3 regions of the Lentilactobacillus curieae genome follow, and region 2 is predicted to be linked to each of the others. Evidence: riboswitches for the same ligand, from Rfam matches in the RefSeq annotation. Region 2 holds a riboswitch; each other region holds the start of a gene.

Region 1 (2,205 bases), 860 kb from region 2:
GCAGGAAGATTACAGTACGAACCGTTACGACCAGCGAGAATAATCTCTGCTCCTACAAAGTCACGATCAGTCTGTAGGAACTCAATAATTTGGCGGAGCAACAGAGGATCAATGGCATCTTCAAATACAGTAACGCCACGATCATCAATTACGTGCGCCCCGTTATCGCAAACGTAGGCGATTGGCCCAGAATTTTGACTAAACTGTCGTAATGAGTGGGCATACGTATTACTAGTCGCACAAATAAAGTGCATCCCCTTGTCCTTCATTTGATCCAGTTGAGCTTGAAATGCCTCAGTATCGAACTCACTTTGATCATTTAAAAATGTTCCATCCATATCAGAAGCAATGACTTTAACCATGTCGCTTCCTCCTTATTTTTAAAAGTGTAATCAATCTACCTTCAATTCTAACGCATCACAATTAATTAATCGATTGCTAAAAACTAACTATACCTGTATACTGAATGTCGATCATACAACTATCTGGGGTGCCGCAAGGCTGAGATAAAACCCATCGAACCTGATCTGGCTAATACCAGCGAAGGGAGCATAATTCCGTTGTATTTTTTTAATGGATAAACTGCATTTACGATGAATTTTATCAAGGTCCACCCTAGTCAGGGTGGGCCTTTTTGTTTGGCTAGAGTTATCAATTATTCATTTGATTTATACTTGCCAACAAAAGAATTCACTGTAGACCAATCTCCATAGTTTGTATGAAATAAATTTTGGAGGTCTTGTTTCATGGAAAACAAGAAAAAAAGTCCTTGGACTTTGCACAACATTATCCTGGTTGCGCTAATTGCCATCTTTAGCGGAATCATCTTCTGGGGGGCCGGTTTTCTCTATACTGCGCTGACCGTTGCCCTTACCCCACTCGGAATGGCACCATTTGCCAATGATATCCTCATGGGACTCTGGACAATGGCTGGGCCATTAACTGGTTACCTGATCAAAACTCTCGGTTCTGCCTTCTTAGGTGAATTCCTAGGTTCAGCAGTCGAAGTATTTCTTGGTGGCCAATGGGGCGCTGGGGCATTCATCTCTGGTTTAGTTCAAGGAATTGGTTCTGAACTTGGATTTGCCCTAACTGGTTACAAAAAATACGGTTGGTTTGGTTTAAACCTATCCATTTTGACCACAGTTGTGGTTACCTTTGGTTGGGACATCATCAAAAACGGGTACGGTCACTACGCACCACTGATGATTGTGGCACTATTTATTACCCGCTACATCTCAACATTCATCTTTGGTGGCCTACTTACCAAAGCAATCACCAACATGCTTGATAAGAGCCACCTATCAGTATCAACTAATTAGAGGGATTATTAATGGCTGACGTTGCAGTAACTCATTTTAATTTTAAATATCAAGGCGTGGACGACTGGGTTCTTAAAGACCTAAACCTCACCTTCCCTGACGGTGAATTTTCACTATTATCGGGACCATCTGGGAGTGGTAAGACTACGCTGTTGAAGTTCATTGCGAGCCTGTACCCGAACTTTGTGGAAGGTGAATCAACGGGGACCATTGAGTTTTCTGGTCAAGACATCACTAAGGTTTCCCAAAACACCAAGAACCAGCTTGTCGCCATGATGTTTCAAAACCCAAATCAACAGTTTGCTATGGACGTGGTCAAGGATGAACTGGTCTTCGTCCTTGAAAACATCCAAGCTGACCCTGCTAAGATGGACCGCATCATTGATCATGCCCTTGACTTCGTGGGAATCACATCATTGAAGAACCGAAAGATCAGCACCCTTTCCGGTGGGCAAAAGCAACGAGTGGCACTCGCCAGCATTATTGCCATGGACGCTGACGTGATTGTTCTCGATGAGCCATTTGCCAGCATTGATTTTGATACTCGGACGGACCTGATCAATAAGTTAAAACAGCTTCAAACAACATTCGGGAAGACAATTATTTTAGCCGACCACGATTTGAGCAACTATCAAGGGTTAATCGACAACTTCTTTTATCTGGATCCAGCTACCCGTCAGATTTCTAAGCTAGACACCGATTCTGCCAACGCGTTTTTCCAAAGATTCGCTGAAAACCAAATCGAAGAAATCCCGGTAAGCATGCCAACTGGACAGGATAACAACATCCTTTACCTGAATGACTTCAAACTGGATCCCCATAAAGAAACATTGTTGCAACTGGGAGAATTTAATTTTTATCAACAAAAAACGACCCTGATCAC
Region 2 (2,205 bases):
TTTCATTCTCCTTTGGTCACTCCATTGTCGTATTTTTAATGACCATGTTCACAGTTGGTCTGGTCGACCTAACTAAACAATCTCAAGGTTCCATTACCGAATTCGGTCATGTATTTGGCACTTTAATTGCTGGGATCACCCTTCTCCTCTTGGCAGCAATCAACGTTTATCTACTGTGGTCTTTAATCAAAAGTAACCCCGACAAACCTGCAGATAAAACTAACTGGGTCTTTAAGTTACTTAATAAGTTTCTCAGTCTGATCAATCACAACTGGCAAGTCATGATTGTTGGATTTCTCTTTGGGATTGGTTTTGATACCGCAACCCAAATTGCGGTAATGACCACTTCAGTCGTCGCTGCCACCAAAGGAGTTCCATTCATTATTGTGCTTGGGTTCCCGCTACTATTCACTGCCGGAATGTGCTTAATGGACACTCTTGATGGAATTTTTATGACATCTGCATATGGTTGGTTCTTGTCGTCTCCATCCCGAAAAATAAAGTACAACATCATCATTACTGGAATATCTGCAGTTGCGGCGATTCTAATTGGTTCAATTGATGTTTTGCAAAGTCTTGCCTCTAACTTTAATTGGAATAACCAATGGATTGTGGCAATTACTCACCTCGATTTCCATACACTTGGAGTCACCTTACTGTTCATCTTCATCATTGCTTGGGGTATCGCTGGTCTAACCTGGAAATATCATCAAAAGTCCAAAAATTAACCCCGTTAACTACATATCCATGCTAGAATAAACCTATTAAAATACTCGAATGACATTAGGGGTGCCCTTGGGCTGAGACAACGAAAGTTGGACCCTCGAACTTGATCTGGTTAGCGCCAGCGGAAGAAAATGCCGATTTCTTTTTTTAGAATCCCCTACTGTCGTCGAACATTGGAGGATTTTTATTTTGCGTAATCAAAGGCTTTATTCACTTGTTTTGACAGCAATCTTTTCAGCAGTCGGAGTCGTCGGTGGTAGTATGTTTGAGTTTAGTGTCGGGGCGGCTAAAGTTGCTCCAGTTCAGCATTTAGTTAATCTAGTCTCTGGCGTAATGCTAGGACCTTGGTGGGCATTGACCCAAGCATTCCTTACCTCACTTATCCGGAACATTATGGGAACTGGTACCGTACTCGCCTTTCCTGGGAGTATGATTGGCGCATTCTTTGTTGGTTGGATCTTCAGAAAAACCAAGAACTTCCTGGCTGCCACATTTGGTGAACTGATTGGAACCGGAATAATTGGGGCAATTGTCGCTTACCCAGTTGCGAGCTGGCTCATGGGAGCCAAAGGTGCACTTTATATATTCATCCCTAGCTTTTTTCTCAGTGCACTCGTCGGGGTGATTATTGGGTATATTATTTTGTTGGCGCTGAATAAAAGAGGCCACCTAAAAAATGGCCATCATCTGTAAAACAATAAGACGGAGTTACGATTTAATATCGTAACTCCGTCTTTTGTATGAATCATATATCATTCATTGAAAAAAATTTTTAACAAATTCTAGATGAAAACCGCCAGAATAAATACAGCCGCAAGACCCAGAACAACTGAAATTGTCATTGACCTGGTCCAGTACGCAATTCCAATAACTAACACCGCAGCCACCAATTCAGGGGCTTTATCCACAATTGAAATTTGGTAACTAGAATTAATGAATAAGTCTTTAACCACTAAGGCTGTGAACAAAGATACGGGAACGTATCTCATCCATTCATTAAACCATAACGGGATTTTTCTTTTTCTGAAAAACAACAACGGTATCAACCGTGGCGCAAACGCAACGACAAAACACGCAAGTATCAACCAAAAATGTTGTGTTGTACTCCATTCCATAATTCCGACTCCTAATCATTAGCGTCCTTAGGTGATCCAGCTGGGTTCTTCATCGACCTTAGCCAACCACTCTTGGGTAATCTCTTCCGAATTGTAGCTTCCAAGGCAAAACCAATGAAAGAAGCAATCAACGTAGAGATTACTAACCCAAGGGTAGACTTGGTAATCATCATGAAGAACGCAGCTAAAAATCCTGAAATAATGCAGATGAAAATGATCAACCCGTTCTTCAACTGCATCACAATCATGTAGAGGAATAGCGCAGTCAATGCGAAATGCACCACAGTTAAGTTGATAGTGATGGCACTTCCAATTACGCTACCGATAATATTACTTACTGTCCAAAATGCTAACGTGTAATGTT
Region 3 (2,205 bases), 120 kb from region 2:
ACCGTAACGGTATGGAAGTGTACACTCTATCTCGCCGAGTAGAAAAGATGAATGAACTTGATGATTTAGGAATCAAGACTGGATTTGTGGACGTTGCTGATTACGATAGTATCGACAAGGCAGTGCAAACTATTTATGATGATGCGGGGCATATCGATGTTTTGGTAAACAATGCTGGCTTTGGTTCGTTTGGCTCCTTGGAAGATGTCGACCTTAAAGATGGTGAATACCAGTTTAAAGTCAACGTGTTTGGGGCAATGAAAATGATTCAGGCAGTGTTGCCAATCATGAGAGAACAAGGTTCTGGTCGCATCATCAACATGTCATCAATGGCTGGCAAGACCGGAATGCCTTTGGCTAGCTGGTACGTTGGTTCTAAGTATGCGATTGAGGGAATGAGCGATTCACTTCGTCAAGAACTTAAAGAATTTGGGATTGATGTTGTTGTCGTTGAACCAGGTGCAATTGAGTCCAACTGGAGCAAGATTGCCATGAAGAGCCTGAATGAAGTTTCTGGTGATGGCGCATACGCAGCAGCTAGTCGCAAGGTTGCCGACTTCTTTGAATTAGCATATCGTTACGCATCTAAACCAATGGTAGTTGCTAGAATGGTTGACCAAGCTGCATTTTCTGCAAAACCTAAAGCTCGTTACGCAGGTGGCACTGGTGCTAAGGCATCAATTGCACTACAAAAGATTCTTCCAGACAAGGCGTTTGATGCCTTGATGGATCAAGTTAGAACTATGGCTCAAAAAATGGTCAATAAGGAAAAGGCACAACGAAATCAAATTGACCCAGAGACCGAAACCAAGTAAAATCAACCTATAAACACTAGGGGTGCTGCCGTAGCAGCTGAGACGAGTTTTATCAACTTGATCCCTTTGAACCTGTAAGCCAACACTTGCGTAGGGAATGTGTCAACTCGACTGATAAAGCCGTCATCCATGCAAAAGTGTCTGGGTGACGGTATTTTTATTTTTAGGAGAGTTGTCATGAAAATTGATCTACTAAGTAAATTACGGAAACAAAATCCAATTGCTTTTAATATTTCTAATTTCGTCACTGTTCAAGATGTCGCAAATGGAATTAATGCCATTGGGGCATCTCCAATCATGTCCGAAGAAAAAAATGAAGCTGAGGCAATGATCAAGATTTCTAATTCGTTGACGGTCAACCTAGGGGCGTTTACTGAAGGCCAGTTAGATCAAATTGCGGCTGTAACTAAGTATGCCAACCAATACAATAAGCCAATCGTGATTGACCCAGTTGCCGTTGGGGCGGTTCAGTATCGGTTAGATAGATGTAATGAATTGCTCGATAACATTAATGTGGCCGTTATTCGTGGTAACGCCGGTGAAATTGCCGCATTAGCAGATGTTGAATGGCAAGCTAAGGGAATCGATGCTGGTGAAGGGGATGCTGACTTAGAGGCAATTGCTAAGGCGCTTGCAAAAAAACGTGATTGTGTTGTTGTTCTGAGCGGTAAAACTGACATTATTACAAATGGTGACGCAGTTGTTCGCGTTTATAACAACACTGATTTGTTCAAACTACATGTTGGTTCAGGCGATATGCTTTCAAGCACAATCGGAACGTTTGTGGCAATTGAAGACGACTACTTTGAGGCGGCCCAAGTTGCAGCAACGGTTTTTGCAGTTGCCGGAGAAATAGTGGCTAATCGGATGGATCAACCTTTGGCGGGCTCATTTGGTCCCCAGTTGATTGATGAGTTGCACTTGATTTCAGTGGCTGATGTTGAAAAACACGCCCAGTTTGATTAAGGAGAGCGGATAAATGGTAAACGGGACAGTTCAAACTCTGACAATTGCTGGTACAGATAGTGGCGGTGGTGCTGGAGTAATGGCAGACATTAAAACAATGCAGGAACGACACGTGTTTTCAGCAGCGGTCGTGGTTGCGGTGACTGCTCAGAATACTCTGGGGGTTGCTGACTTTATGGCAATGCCCAAGAAGATGATTGATGAGCAGTTCAAGTCCGTGGCAGAAGATTTGAAAATTCGGGCAGCTAAAACCGGAATGTTGGCAGATGTGCCAACGGTCGAAGCGGTTGTTGAAAACCTGAAGAAGTATGACTTAGGGCCACTTACAGTGGATCCAGTGATGATTGCCAAGGGTGGCGCTCGACTATTGTCTGAGGACGCAATCCAAACGGTAAAAACAGAATTGCTACCATTAGCAACAATT

Evidence for each region. A riboswitch is a leader RNA that binds a small molecule or an ion and turns the genes downstream of it on or off. The one in region 2 is predicted to bind thiamine pyrophosphate.
Region 1: linked by a shared signal. The riboswitch ahead of PL11_RS05450 (ECF transporter S component) and the one ahead of thiW (energy coupling factor transporter S component ThiW) in region 2 are both predicted to bind thiamine pyrophosphate.
Region 3: linked by a shared signal. The riboswitch ahead of thiM (hydroxyethylthiazole kinase) and the one ahead of thiW (energy coupling factor transporter S component ThiW) in region 2 are both predicted to bind thiamine pyrophosphate.

What each region holds. Positions count from the first base shown of each region.
Region 1 is NZ_CP018906.1:1,150,452-1,152,656, reverse strand. Features, by position in the region: gene PL11_RS05455 (Cof-type HAD-IIB family hydrolase) at 1-362, opposite strand, end outside; TPP riboswitch at 477-567, shown strand; gene PL11_RS05450 (ECF transporter S component) at 747-1,322, shown strand; gene PL11_RS05445 (ABC transporter ATP-binding protein) at 1,334-2,205, shown strand, end outside.
Region 2 is NZ_CP018906.1:285,588-287,792, forward strand. Features, by position in the region: gene PL11_RS01600 (HoxN/HupN/NixA family nickel/cobalt transporter) at 1-728, shown strand, start outside; TPP riboswitch at 776-873, shown strand; gene thiW (energy coupling factor transporter S component ThiW) at 916-1,419, shown strand; gene PL11_RS01610 (AzlD domain-containing protein) at 1,509-1,841, opposite strand; gene PL11_RS01615 (AzlC family ABC transporter permease) at 1,853-2,205, opposite strand, start outside.
Region 3 is NZ_CP018906.1:410,581-412,785, reverse strand. Features, by position in the region: gene PL11_RS02145 (oxidoreductase) at 1-815, shown strand, start outside; TPP riboswitch at 824-930, shown strand; gene thiM (hydroxyethylthiazole kinase) at 993-1,781, shown strand; gene thiD (bifunctional hydroxymethylpyrimidine kinase/phosphomethylpyrimidine kinase) at 1,795-2,205, shown strand, end outside.